Regions from separate parts of the Pantoea sp. X-Soil-MYKO-1289 genome, predicted to be linked through region 1. Evidence: predicted binding sites of a transcription regulator. Region 1 holds the regulator's gene; the other holds the start of a gene.
The links. Region 1 encodes PhoB, which activates phosphate uptake and scavenging genes when phosphate is short. Its sites were predicted from a motif close to CTGTCATAAAACTGNCNNAT; they were not measured.

Region 1 (7,288 bases):
AAGGCGTCGAGCGTGCCGATATAGATATCGCGCACCGAATCGCTTTTGCTGACGCCGACGGTGGTGAGATGGCCGGTGGCGATCACCGGCAGCGCCAGCGGATGCGCGCGCGCCGCGTCGACGCTGCGCTGATAGTGCGCGGCGATCGCCTCCAGCAGGCTGAGCTGCTTCTCGCGCCCCGACTGGCCTGCGCGGCTGCGCATAATATCGCGCGGCCGCAGATAGGGAATGGCGCAGAGCAGCGCGCCCGGTTCGCCGGCGCGGTCGCGCAGCAGCAGCAGATTGTGATCCGCCTGCGGCGTGGTGATCACCTGGGTATTCAGGCAGGCGAGCAGGGCGCGCGACTCGTTGAGCGTGGCGACCGAATCGTGATTGCCCGCCAGCACCACCAGCTGACAGCCGGTCGGCTGCAGCGCCACCACGAAACGGTTAAAGAGTTCGCGCGCGTAGCTTGGCGGCGTGCCGCTGTCGAAGAGGTCGCCCGCGACGATCAGCGCATCGACCTGATACTCTTCGATGCGCGCCAGCAGCCAGTCGAGAAAGGCCTGGTGCTCGGCCGCCCGGCTCTTGTTATAGAAAAACTGACCGAGGTGCCAGTCCGCGGTGTGAATGATGCGCATAAAACTCCCTGCGGTAACGGTTTGCCGGAGGATTATACCGGCTATGGCGCAAAAGCGAAAAAAGCGGCGTCGGTTGTTATAAAGCAGTGTTAACGCGCTGATTAAGCGGCTATGTTTTTCATAAAAGTGTCATAAATCTGACGCATAATGGCGCCGCATATAACGGTGACAGCAGTCACATCAGCAGGAGTTGCAATGGCTAAGCGCATTTTGGTTGTGGAAGATGAAGCCCCTATCCGTGAGATGTTGTGCTTTGTTCTGGAGCAGAACGACTACCAGCCCATTGAGGCCGAGGATTATGACAGCGCGATAGGCAAGCTGATTGAGCCCTGGCCTGATTTAATTCTGCTGGACTGGATGTTGCCGGGCGGCAGCGGCATTCAGTTTATCAAGCACCTGAAGCGCGAAGCGCTGACGCGCGATATCCCGGTGATGATGCTGACGGCGCGCGGCGAAGAGGAAGATCGCGTGCGCGGTCTGGAAGTGGGCGCGGATGACTACATCACCAAGCCTTTCTCGCCGAAAGAGCTGATGGCGCGCATCAAGGCGGTGATGCGCCGCATTTCGCCGATGGCGGTGGAGGAGGTGATCGAGATGCAGGGCCTGAGCCTGGACCCGTCGTCGCACCGCGTGATGTCCGAGTCGACGCCGCTGGAGATGGGCCCGACCGAATATAAGCTGCTGCACTTCTTTATGACTCATCCCGAACGCGTCTACAGCCGCGAGCAGCTGCTGAACCACGTCTGGGGCACCAATGTTTATGTGGAAGATCGCACCGTCGATGTGCATATCCGCCGCTTACGTAAGGCGCTGGAAGTTTCCGGCCACGATCGCATGGTTCAAACCGTTCGCGGAACGGGGTATCGTTTCTCCGCCCGCTACTAAACGGAGTCTTTACCGTGCTGGAACGACTCTCCTGGAAGAGACTGCTCTCCGAGCTGGCGCTGGCCTGCCTGCCGGCGCTGATAATCGGTTTGATTTTCGGCTATCTTCCCTGGCTGCTGCTGGTCAGCGTGCTGGGGATGCTGCTGTGGCACTTCTATAATCTGATGCGGCTGTCGCACTGGCTGTGGGTGGATCGCACCATGACGCCGCCCACCGGACAGGCGAGCTGGGAGCCGCTGTTTTACGGCCTCTATCAGATGCAGCTGCGCAACCGTCGGCGGCGGCGCGAGCTGGGCAACCTGATTAAGCGCTTTCGCAGCGGCGCCGAGACGCTGCCCGACGCGGTGGTGCTCACCACGGAAGAGGGCGCCATTTTCTGGTGCAACGGTCTGGCGCAGCAGCACCTCGGTCTGCGCTGGCCGGAAGATAACGGCCAGAACATCCTCAACCTGCTGCGCTATCCGGAATTCTCCCGCTATATTCGCCAGCGCGATTTCAATAAGCCGCTCACCTTAATTCTCAATAATCAGCACCATATGGAGTTCCGCATCATGCCCTACAGCGAAGGGCAGTGGCTGATGGTGGCGCGCGACGTGACGCAGATGCACCAGCTGGAAGGGGCGCGGCGCAATTTCTTCGCCAACGTCAGCCATGAGCTGCGCACGCCGCTGACGGTGCTGCAGGGCTATCTGGAGATGATGAACGACTCGGTGATGAACGAGCGCTCGCGCGGCAAAGCGCTGCAGACCATGCAGGAGCAGACGCGCCGCATGGACAGCCTGGTGCGCCAGCTGCTGACGCTGTCGCGCATCGAGGCGGCGCCGGCTATCGACATGAAAGAGACGGTGGACGTGCCGATGATGCTGCATCTGCTGCAGCGCGAAGCGGAGACGCTGAGCAATGGGCGCCACGAGATCCACTTCCATACCGATCCGCATCTCAAGGTGCTCGGCGACGACGATCAGCTGCGCAGCGCTATCTCGAACCTGGTTTACAACGCGGTCAACCATACGCCGGACGGCACGCGCATCGACATCAGCTGGCTGCGCAGCCGCCAGGGCGCGCAGTTCAAAGTCTGCGACAACGGGCCGGGCATTCCGGCCGAGCACCTGCCGCGTCTGACGGAGCGCTTCTACCGCGTGGATAAGGCGCGCTCGCGCGCCACCGGCGGCAGCGGGCTGGGGCTGGCGATCGTCAAGCACGCCCTTAGCCACCATAATGCGCGGCTGGAGATCGCCAGCATTCCCGATAAAGAGACCTGTTTTACCTTTACGCTGCCGTCAAGGTTGATCGTCAGCGCGGGATTGCAGGAGAATGCCGTCCATTAACCGTTAATGGAACCTCTCATGCGCGCCTTGCTGCTGTTGCTTACTCTCTTCTCGCCCGCGCTGACGCTGGCGGCGGCGCCTCAGCCCGAAATGCTCACCGGCAACCTCAGCAGCGTCGGCTCAGACACGCTGGGAACGCTGATGATGCTGTGGAGCGAAGATTTCAGCGCGCGGGCGCCGGGCGTTAATCTACAGGTGCAGGCTTCCGGCTCGTCCACCGCGCCGACCGCGTTGGCGGCGGGCGCCGCGCAGCTCGGCCCGATGAGCCGCCCCATGCAGGCGGAAGAGCGGCAAACCTTTCAGGCGCGCTATGGCTACGCCCCGCTCGCGGTGCCGGTAGCGCTCGACGCGCTGGTGGTGGTGGTCAATCAGCGCAATCCGCTGACGCAGATCGATATGCGCCAGCTTGACGCCATCTTTTCCGTGACGCGCCTGTGCGGCGCGCCGCAGGTGCCGACGCGCTGGGGCGATATGGGCATGCGCCAGCCCGACTGGGCGCGGCGGCCGATTCAGCGCTACGGACGCAACTCCGCCTCGGGCACCTGGGGCTTTTTCAAGCAGCAGGCGCTGTGCAACGGCGATTTTCGCGCCGACGTGGCGGAGTTTCCCGGCTCGGCCGCCGTGGTGCAGGCGGTCGCCGCCAATCCGCGCAGCATCGGCTACGCCAGCTTCGGTTTTCATCTGAGCGGCGTGAAGACGCTCGCCGTCACTGACGCGCAGGGCGCGGCGGTGGCGCCGGACGCCGACTCTATCCGCAGCGGCCGCTATCCTTGGGCGCGCCCGCTCTATATCTATGTCAATAAGCCGCCGGGCAAGCCGCTGCCGCCGCTGGTAAACGCCTTTCTTCATCAGGTGCTTTCACCGCAGGGACAGCGCCGCGTCAGCGAAGCGGGCTATCTTCCGCTGTCGGCGGCGCAGCGCGATCAGGCGCTGGCTGCGATAGAGGCGAAGTAATCACTAACGTGAATTTTTTTCATCTCCGCTGAAATTTCTTCTGTTGCAGAGAAGGCGCGCGCGTGCCAATCTGTTTACAGACGTTTAGCCATCCAGATGGCTACATATAACTTAGCGAAATTATTCCCTGGCGTGATTAACGTTCAGGGTGCCAGGAGTGAAGATGACCGCACAGACCGCCCCGTTCCGCGCCGATACCGTCGGCAGTTTCCTGCGTCCCACCGCCATCAAAAACGCGCGCGAGCAGTATGCCGCCGGCCAGATCGACAAAGCCGCGCTGACCCGCATCGAAGACGAAGCGATCCGCGACGTGGTGAGCAAGCAGATCGCCAACGGCCTGCAGGTGGTGACCGACGGCGAATTCCGCCGCGCCTGGTGGCACTTCGACTTTTTCGGCGGCCTGGAGGGCGTCGAGCTGTTCGAAGCAGAGCAGGGCATTCAGTTCAACGGCGTGCAGACCAAAGCGCACGGCGTGCGCGTGGTGGGCAAGCTGGGCTTCCGCGATCATCCGATGCTGGAGCATTTTCGCTTCCTGCAGAGCGTCGCAGGCGACGCGGTGCCGAAGATGACCATCCCCAGCCCGAGCGTGCTGCACTTCCGCGGCGGCCGCAAAGTGATCGACGAGAGCGTCTATCCCGACCTGGCGGACTACTTCGACGACCTGGCCGACACCTATAAAACGGCGATCAAAGCCTTTTACGATGCGGGCTGCCGCTATCTGCAGCTGGACGATACCGTCTGGGCCTATCTCTGCTCGGAAGATCAGAAGCGCCAAATCCGCGAGCGCGGCGACGATCCCGAGCAGCTGGCGCACACCTACGCCCGCGTGCTGAACAGAGCGCTGGAGGGCAAGCCCGCCGATCTTACCGTCGGCCTGCACGTCTGCCGCGGCAACTTCCGCTCGACCTGGATTTCTGAGGGCGGCTATGAGCCGGTGGCGGAGATTCTGTTCGGCGGCGTGAACATCGACGCTTTCTTCCTGGAATATGATAACGAGCGCGCCGGCGGCTTCGAGCCTCTGCGCTTTATCAAGCCAGGCCACCAGAAAGTGGTGCTGGGTCTGGTGACCACCAAAAACGGCGAGCTGGAAGATCCGGCGCAGGTGAAGGCGCGTCTGCAGGAGGCGGCGAAGTTCGTCAGCCTTGACCAGATCTGCCTCAGCCCGCAGTGCGGCTTCGCCTCGACAGAAGAGGGCAACAGCCTGAGCGAAGAGCAGCAGTGGGCGAAGATTCGCCTGGTGGTCGATATCGCCGGTCAGGTGTGGTGATGCTGTAAACTTGTGCAAACAGGCGCGTAAAACGCGCCTTTTGTGCATCATGCCGCGTACTTACGCTGAAATTTCTTACTCGCTGCGGAAAAAATAAGCACATCATCTGATGCCTTGCGGAGATATATCCGAGATATTCACTGCTTTTATTCTGTTTTCCGTCATAACCTTCTGGTTTTCCGATCCTGTATTGCCTTTCTCCGCTATAAACGTTCTACTTACGGCCGTTGTCGTAGTATCCCACTTGTGAACAGAACAAAAGCAGCCTAATTCACCTGCGCGACACGATTAAGGCAAGCACAATGCGCTGGCATCGTGCGCTAAGTCGTTGTCAATGCGCGGTCTGGGGACAACATAAACCCAACTTCCACCGCAACACTCGTAACAGGCAATACAGTTGTATGACACATCGTTTAACCTCGAAGGATATCCTCGCGCTGGGCTTTATGACCTTTGCCCTGTTTGTTGGCGCGGGTAACATTATTTTCCCGCCGATGGTCGGTATTCAGTCTGGCGAGCATGTCTGGACGGCCGCCATTGGCTTCTTGATCACCGCCGTCGGCCTGCCGGTGATGACCGTTATCGCGCTGGCGCGCGTTGGCGGCGGCGTCGACGCGCTCAGCACCCCTATCGGCAAGGGCGCCGGACTGCTGCTGGCCACCGTCTGCTATCTGGCGGTCGGCCCGCTGTTCGCCACGCCGCGCACCGCGACCGTATCGTTCGAGATGGGCATCGCGCCGCTGACCGGCGACGGCGCGCTGCCGCTGTTCGTCTACAGCTTTATCTATTTCGCGCTGGTGATTGGCGTTTCGCTCTATCCCGGCAAGCTGCTGGACACCGTGGGCCACTTCCTCGCGCCGCTGAAAATCGTCGCGCTGACGGTGCTCGGCATCGCCGCGCTGATCTGGCCGGCGGGCACCATCGCGCCAGCGACGGAAGACTATCAGCGCGCCGCCTTCTCCAGCGGCTTCGTCAATGGCTATCTCACTATGGATACGCTTGGCGCGCTGGTGTTCGGTATCGTTATCGTCAACGCGGCGCGCTCGCGCGGCGTTGAGAGCGCCAGCCTGCTGACGCGCTATACCGTGATGGCGGGTCTGATCGCCGGCGTCGGCCTGACGCTGGTCTACCTTAGCCTGTTTAAGCTCGGCAACGGCAGCGGCGCGCTGGTGGCGCAGAGCGCGAACGGCGCGGCGATCCTGCATGCCTACGTGCAGCAGACCTTCGGCGGCATGGGCAGTTTCTTCCTGGCGGCGCTGATTTTCGTCGCCTGCATGGTGACGGCGGTCGGTCTGACCTGCGCCTGTGCGGAATTTTTTGCGCAATACCTGCCGTTGTCGTATAAAGCACTGGTCTTTATTCTGGGTCTGTTCTCAATGGTGGTGTCGAACCTCGGCCTGAGCCATCTGATTCAGATTTCGATTCCGGTGCTGACGGCGATCTATCCGCCGTGCATCGTGCTGATCGTGCTGAGCTTCACCCTGAACTGGTGGAACAAGAGCAGCCGTCTGATTGCGCCGACCATGCTGGTCAGCCTGATTTTCGGCATTATCGACGGGGTGAAAACCACCAGCTTTAAAGATATGCTGCCGGCGTTCAGCCAGCAGCTGCCGCTGGCGGACCAGGGACTCGCCTGGCTGCCGCCCGCGCTGGTGATGCTGCTGATCGCGGCGATTGTGGATCGCGTCAAAGGACGCGAGCAGGTTACGGCGCACTCGTAACCGCCGCCGCTGTTCTCTCTGACCACGGGCTTGCCCGTGGTTTTTCTTTTACAGGTACAGGTTGTTATGCAAGAAACCAATAAGCTCAAACGCGGACTGAGCACGCGCCATATCCGTTTTATGGCGCTGGGATCGGCGATTGGCACCGGACTGTTTTACGGGTCGGCGGATGCCATCAAGATGGCGGGGCCGAGCGTGCTGCTCGCCTATATTATCGGCGGCGCGGTGGCCTATATCATTATGCGCGCGCTTGGCGAGATGTCGGTGAATAACCCGCAGGCCAGCTCCTTTTCGCGCTATGCGCAGGACTATCTCGGGCCGCTGGCGGGCTATATCACCGGCTGGACCTACTGCTTTGAGATCCTGATCGTCGCCATTGCCGACGTGACCGCCTTCGGCATCTATATGGGCGTCTGGTTTCCTGATGTGCCGCACTGGATTTGGGTGCTGAGCGTGGTGTTGATCATCGGCGCCGTCAACCTGATGAGCGTGAAGGTGTTCGGCGAAGTCGAA
Region 2 (7,288 bases), 2.8 Mb from region 1:
GATCCCCACCAGCACGATATGGATCGCCAGGCCAAGCTGCAGACCGCTGATCGAGGCCGCTGCGCCGCGATAGCCGTGGCTGATGCCGGTGCTCATGGTATTAATCGCGCCGGAACCGGGCGAAAGGCTGAGGATAGTGGTGGTGAGAAGGTAGGTCAGCCACCATTCAGTGGTCATGGGTTGCGCTCCCTGTCTGGGCGGAAATATGACACAATACGCCAGAAACAAGCGTGACGCTACGGGCCGCATGCGCGGCTCGCGACAGGCTTACCGCGCGTCTGCAGGGGGATAGATGGAACGACATAAAGCGAGCTGGCTCAATCGGGAAAAAGCCTTTGCCGCCTTTGCGCACGGTCCGCTGCTCGACTTCTGGCACCGGCGCGAAGAGCGTGAATTCGTCGGCGTGGAAAACGTCACGCTGCGCTATGTGCGCTTCACCGCGCCGCACCATAAGCGCGTGATTCTGATCGTGCCTGGGCGCATCGAAAGCTACGTCAAATACCCTGAACTGGCGTACGACCTGTTTCACTGCGGCTTTGACGTGGTGATCCTCGACCATCGCGGACAGGGGCGATCCGATCGGCTGCTGCAGGATACCCACCGCGGTCATGTGGTGGAGTTCGCGCACTACGTTGACGATTTAGAGACGCTCTATCTGAAAGAGATCGTCGGCGGTCACTACCAGCGCCGCTACGCGCTGGCGCATTCGATGGGCGGCGCGATCCTGACGCTGTTTCTGGCGCGCCAGCCGCAGGCGTTTCATGCCGTGACGCTGGTGGCGCCGATGTTCGGCATCGCGCTGCCGATGCCCTCTTTCCTGGCGAACCGTATCCTCGACTGGGCGGAGAAGCGCCCGGCGATCCGCGATGGCTATGCGCTCGGCACCGGACGCTGGCGCGCGCATCCGTTCGGCATCAATCGCCTGACGCACAGCGCGGAGCGCTATCGCCGCAGCCTGCGTTTTTACGCCGACGATCCCGCGATCCGCGTCGGCGGACCGACCTATCACTGGGTGCGCGAAGGCATTCACGCCGGGCGCAATATCCTGAGCCTGGCCAGCACCCTTACCACGCCGCTTTTGCTGCTGCAGGCGGGCGAGGATCGCGTGGTGGACAACCGTTCGCAGGATCTCTTTTGCGCGGCGATGGCGCAGGCGGGCCATCCCTGCGAGACGCGCGTCATCAAAGAGGCGCGCCACGAAATTCTGTTTGAAAAAGATGCCATGCGCGCCGAAGCGCTGAATGCGCTGGTCGATTTCTTTGAGGCGCACCCTTAATTCGAATTCTTACCTTACCGGCTTCGGCCTAAAACAATACCTGAGGTTTTCATGTTTCAAATCGTCGCATCCGATCTGGATGGCACGCTGCTCTCTCCCGAACATCGGCTCACGCCTTATGCCCACGATATACTGCAACAGCTGGTGGCGCGCGATATCCACTTTGTTTTCGCCACCGGCCGTCATTACATCGACGTGGGGCAGATGCGCGACAAGCTGGGCATTCCCGCTTATATGATCACCTCTAACGGCGCGCGCGTGCACAACGCCGAGGGCGAGCTGGTGTTCAGCCATAACCTCGACGAAGATATCGCGCTGGAGCTTTACGGGCTGCACTACGCCAATCCTGCCATCCTGACGCACGTCTATCGCGACGACGAATGGTTTATGAGCCGCACCCATCCGGCGGAGCAGGACTATTTTCGCGAGTCAGTATTCACTTATCAGGTGTATGAGCCAGGCATGCTGCCGGGCGACAATATCAGCAAGGTCTTTTTCACCAGCGACGATCCCGAGGCGCTGATCCCACTCGAACTGGCGCTGCAGGCGCGCTGGGGCGATCGCGTTAACGTCAGCTTTTCGCTGCCGACCTGTCTGGAAGTGATGGCGGGCGGCGTGTCGAAGGGACACGCGCTGGAAGCGGTGGCGAAACAGCTGGGACATTCGCTCAAGGCGTGCATCGCCTTCGGCGACGGCATGAACGACGTAGAGATGCTGAGCATGGCGGGCAAGGGCTGCATTATGCGCAACGCCCATCAGCGTCTGAAAGATGCTCTGCCGGAACTGGACGTGATCGGCAGCAATGCCGACGATGCCGTGCCGCATACGCTGCGCACGCTGTTTTTATCCTGACGCAAGAGGCCGGCGCGATGCCGGCCTCTTTCTTTATGACGCCAGCTGCTGCTTGTGCTTGCGTTCGTTAATCATGGTCAACAGCAGCAGGATCACCGCCAGCACGCAGCCCACCACCATCACCAGAAAACCGCCGTTCCAGCCGAAGAAATCGACGGTATAGCCAACGATGGCGCTGGCCGCGACCGAACCGCCGAGATAGCCGAACAGGCCGGTAAAGCCTGCGGCGGTGCCCGCCGCTTTTTTCGGCGCCAGCTCCAGCGCATGCAGGCCGATCAGCATCACCGGGCCGTAAATCAGAAAGCCGATGACGATCATGCAGGCCATATCCACGCCGGGATTGCCCGCCGGGTTAAACCAGTAGACCACCGTGGCGATGGTCACCAGCGTCATAAAGAAGACGCCGGTCGCGCCGCGGTTCCCCTTGAACACCTTGTCCGACATCCAGCCGCACAGCAGCGTGCCGGGAATGCCGGCATATTCGTACAGGAAGTAGGCCCAGGAGGATTTATCCAGCGTGAAGTGCTTCACCTCTTTCAGGTAGGTGGGCGACCAGTCGAGAATGCCGTAGCGCAGCAGGTAGACGAAGACGTTCGCCAGCGCGATATACCACAGCAGCTTGTTGGGCAGCACATACTGGGTGAAGATCTGTTTCGCCGTCAGCTCCTCTTCGTGCGTGGCGCTGTAGTCGGGCGGATAGTCGTTTTTATACGCCTCGATGGGCGGCAAGCCGCAGGACTGCGGCGTATCGCGCATCAGCGCGAAGGCGATCAGCGCCACGGCGATAGCGGCGAAAGCGGGCATATAGAGCGCCGCTTTCCAGTCGTTGAACCAGGCCATGCCGAGCAGGAACAGCAGCGGCGGCAGGCCGCCGCCGACGTTATGCGCGCAGTTCCACACCGACACGATGCCGCCGCGCTCTTTCTGCGACCACCAGTGCACCATGGTGCGCCCGCAAGGCGGCCAGCCCATGCCCTGAAACCAGCCGCAGGCAAACAGCAGCGCGAACATCACCATAATGCTGGAGGTCGCCCAGGGCACGAAGCCCATAAACAGCATCACCGCGGCGGCGAGGATCAGGCCGGCAGGCAGAAACACGCGCGGATTCGAGCGATCCGAAACCGAACCCATAATAAATTTTGAGAAGCCGTACGCAATCGAGATACCGGAAAGCGCAAAACCGAGGTCGCCGCGCGAAAAGCCCTGCTCGACCAGATAGGGCATCGCCAGCGCGAAGTTTTTGCGCACCAGATAGTAGGCGGCGTAGCCGAAGAAGATACCGAAGAAGATCTGCCAGCGCAGGCGACGATATAAAGGATCAACCTGATCTTCCGCCACCGGCGGTCGATGCGGTGCGGGTTTAAAAATGCTCAGCATAGCTGCCCTCCCAGGCATGTTGTCGTTGTGGAAATGGGCGACGCATTCCAGAGGTCGCCGCCATGTTCCTTTTCGCGTCTATAATGGCGCTTTTCGCGCATGCTGGCTGTGATAGTTGACACATTTGTTACACTTTTATGACAATTACGGCAGGTTAATGTCACCAAATGACGCTAAACGCGCATCGTTTATAAAACATTCGCCGATGCCTGCGCTGAGCGTTTCTTTTGTGAGCAGTTGTCAACCAGAAAGCGCCGCGTCGCCGCAGTACATTGATTACACTAGCGACCTCTCTCTTTTGCAGGATTGACGCTGTGCTGTTACTGATCGTTACCACTATTCTTTGGGCGTTCTCCTTTAGCCTGATCGGAGAATATCTGGCGGGGCAGGTGGACACCTGGTTCTCGGTATTGATGCGCCTGGCGCTGGCGGCGCTGGTGTTTTTGCCTTTTCTGCGCTGGCGCGGCTATCGTCCGTCGACGCTGCTGCTCTATATGCTGGTGGGGATGCTGCAGCTCGGCATCATGTATCTGATTAGCTTCGAGGCCTATCTCTACCTCAGCGTTTCCGAGTTCCTGCTGTTTACCGTGATGACGCCGCTCTATGTCACCCTGATCTATGACCTGATTAGCAAACGGCCGCTGCGCATCGGCTACGCCTTCAGCGCGCTGCTGGCGGTGGCAGGCGCGGCGATTATTCGCTACGACAAGGTCAGCGATCATTTCTGGTTCGGCCTGCTGCTGGTGCAGCTGGCGAATATCTGCTTTGCCGTGGGCATGGTGGGCTATAAACGACTGCAGGAAACCCGGCCGATGCCGCAGCACACCGCATTTTCCTGGTTTTATCTCGGCGCGGTGCTGATTGCGATTATCGCCTGGTGCCTGTGGGGCAATCCGGCGAAACTGCCGACCACCTCGCTGCAGTGGGGCATTCTGGTATGGCTGGGCGTGGCGGCGTCGGGGCTGGGCTACTTTATGTGGAACTACGGCGCCACGCAGGTCGATGCGGGCACGCTGGGCATTATGAACAATATGCATGTCCCGGCGGGGCTGCTGGTGAATCTGGCAATCTGGCAGCAGAAGCCGCACTGGCCCAGTTTTATCGCTGGCGCGCTGGTGATTTTCGCCTCGCTATATGTGCATAAGCGCTGGGTGCTGCGCAGTCGCTGAGGCGTGTATCCCGTCAGGGCGACGACGGTCGTCCTGACGGCGGAACTATTTTTTGGCTTTCGGCGGCTGGGCCGGGCGAGGTTTCGCCGTCTTCGACGAGGCGGGTTTCGCCGCCTGCGCTGGGCTGGTTTTCGTGGCCTGCGACGGCGCGCTCTTCGCCGCCTGCGTCGGACTGGTTTTTGCCGGCTGCGTCGGGCGCAGCGTCAGGGTCAGGCCCTTCAAAAAGTTGCGCATAATCTGATCGCCGCATTCGCGGTAGTTTTTATGATCCGGCTTGCGGAAAATGGCGCCGATTTCCGCCTGCGAAACCGAGAAGTTCGCCTTAGCCAGCACCGCCGGAATATCGGTGGTTTTCAGATCGAACGCGATACGCAGTTTTTTCATAAAAATGTTGTTGTTCATGCGGCGTTCGATCGAGGGCGCTGGCATCTCTTCGCTTTTGCCACGACGGAAGAAAATCAGGCCGTTGAGAAAATAGCCCATCAGCACGTCCGGCAGCGGTTTAAACGCCGCGTCATCCTCTTTTTTCAGCCAGGCCTGCACGTCGCTCAGCGCGACTTCGCAGTCGGTCAGTGCGAAAATCTCCACCACTTTGGCATCGCTTAAATTCAGCATAAAGCGCACGCTGCGCAAAATATCGTTATTAGTCATGGTGAGATTTTCTCATGGTCGTTTAACAGGCTGCGCATTATAGGGGAATTTGCGGCTCAGCGTTGCAAAATCGCGCCAGGAAGCGCCGCATCGCGTACGAACGGCAGATGTTCGCAGGCGTGCTGCCGCGCAAAGCGGGTAAAGGCTTCCAGCACCGGCTGACGCTGCTCGCCGTCGCGCACGGCGGCATAGAGGCGGCTCCACAGCCCTTCGCCCAGAGTTTTTGTCACGATCAATCCCTGCTTTTCAAAACTCTCTACTACCCAGTGCGGCAGCGCGGCGATGCCCATGCGCGCCGCCACCATCTGAATCAGCAGCAGCGTGTTGTCGACGCTCTTCAGGGCCGGGCTGACGCCTGCCGGCTGAAGAAAGTGCCGCCAGATATCCAGCCGCTGGCGCTGCACCGGATAGATCATCAACACCTCCTGCGCCAGGTCCTCGGGGGTAATGTGCTCAACCTGCGCCAGCGGATGATCGGGCGCCAGCACCAGGCGCACTTCGAAGTCGAACATCGGCGTGTAGTGCAGGCCGCTGCGCGGCAGGATATCGGAGGTCAGCACCACGTCCAGTTCGCCCTGCTGCAGCGCGGGCTGCGGATCGAAGGTCACGCCCGATTTAAAATCCATCACCACCTGCGGCCAGCTCTGACGAAAGTTGTCCAGCGCCGGCGTCAGCCACTGAATGCAGCTGTGGCACTCAATGGCGATGCGCAGCGTCGCCTGATAAGGCTCGTGGCACGCCTGCAGCGCCTGCTGGATCTGCGGCAGCACCTGCTCCGCCAGCTGCAGCAGAATTTCGCCCTGCGGCGTGAAGCGCAGCGGCTGGCTTTTGCGTACGAACAGGCGGAATCCCAGCCGCTGTTCGAGATCGCTGAACTGATGCGACAACGCGGATTGCGTCTGATGAAGCTGCGCGGCGGCGGCGGCCAGCGAGCCGGTATTACGCAGAGCCTGAAGCGTCCGCAGATGCTTAAGTTCGATCATGAGCGTCCTTCACATGGAGATTGAACAATTTGCGCTTGAGGAACATACACTACCCGCAGAATATAGCGGTGTAAACATCTGGACGGCTAAACATCTTTGGCTGCCAGACGAAGCCAAAGAGAAATCATCGGGAGAACAGCGTATGACCATTCTGAATCACAGCCTCGGCTTTCCCCGCGTCGGCCTGCGTCGCGAACTGAAAAAAGCGCAGGAGAGCTACTGGGCGGGCAAGGCGACGCAGCAAGAGCTGCTGGCGACCGGACGCGAACTGCGCGCGCGCCACTGGCAGCAGCAGAAAGCGGCGGGCGTGGATCTGCTGCCGGTGGGCGACTTCGCCTGGTACGATCATGTGCTGACCACCAGCCTGATGCTCGGCAACGTTCCGGCGCGCCATCAGAATCAAGACGGGGCTATCGACCTCGATACGCTGTTCCGCATTGCGCGCGGTCGGGCGCCGACCGGCGAACCTGCCGCCGCCGCCGAAATGACCAAATGGTTTAATACCAACTATCACTACATCGTGCCGGAGTTCACCAAAGGCCAGCCGTTCAGACTCGCCTGGACCCAACTGCTGGACGAGGTGGATGAAGCGCTGGCGCTGGGCCACAAGGTGAAGCCGGTGCTGCTCGGCCCCGTGACCTATCTCTGGCTGGGCAAAGTTAAGGGCGAGCCGTTCGACCGCCTGTCGCTGCTGAATGACCTTCTGCCGGTGTACCAGCAGGTGCTGGCCGAGCTGAAAAAGCGCGACGTCGAGTGGGTGCAGATCGACGAGCCGGCGCTGTCGCTGGAGCTGCCGCAGGCGTGGCGCGAAGCATTCAGGCCCGCTTACCAGGCGCTGCAGGGCAACGTGAAGCTGCTGCTGACCACCTATTTCGACAGCATCGGCCAGAACCTTGACGTTATTCGCGCGCTGCCGGTGCAGGGGCTGCATGTCGATCTGGTGCACGGCCGCGACGACCTCGCGCAGCTCAACCAGCAGC

Region 2: the regulator PhoB is predicted to act here: its motif matches at 3,630-3,649, upstream of glpT (glycerol-3-phosphate transporter).

Annotation. Positions count from the first base shown of each region.
Region 1 is NZ_AP036004.1:1,027,222-1,034,509, forward strand. Features, by position in the region: gene sbcD (exonuclease subunit SbcD) at 1-620, opposite strand, end outside; gene phoB (phosphate response regulator transcription factor PhoB) at 816-1,505, shown strand; gene phoR (phosphate regulon sensor histidine kinase PhoR) at 1,520-2,833, shown strand; gene AC6I7Z_RS04885 (PstS family phosphate ABC transporter substrate-binding protein) at 2,852-3,787, shown strand; gene AC6I7Z_RS04890 (cobalamin-independent methionine synthase II family protein) at 3,951-5,054, shown strand; gene brnQ (branched-chain amino acid transporter carrier protein BrnQ) at 5,456-6,775, shown strand; gene proY (proline-specific permease ProY) at 6,842-7,288, shown strand, end outside.
Region 2 is NZ_AP036004.1:3,830,058-3,837,345, reverse strand. Features, by position in the region: gene rhtB (homoserine/homoserine lactone efflux protein) at 1-177, opposite strand, end outside; gene pldB (lysophospholipase L2) at 293-1,276, shown strand; gene yigL (sugar/pyridoxal phosphate phosphatase YigL) at 1,328-2,128, shown strand; gene glpT (glycerol-3-phosphate transporter) at 2,162-3,505, opposite strand; gene AC6I7Z_RS18225 (carboxylate/amino acid/amine transporter) at 3,820-4,674, shown strand; partial or broken gene AC6I7Z_RS18220 (YehS family protein) at 4,867-5,325, opposite strand; gene metR (HTH-type transcriptional regulator MetR) at 5,382-6,308, opposite strand; gene metE (5-methyltetrahydropteroyltriglutamate--homocysteine S-methyltransferase) at 6,451-7,288, shown strand, end outside.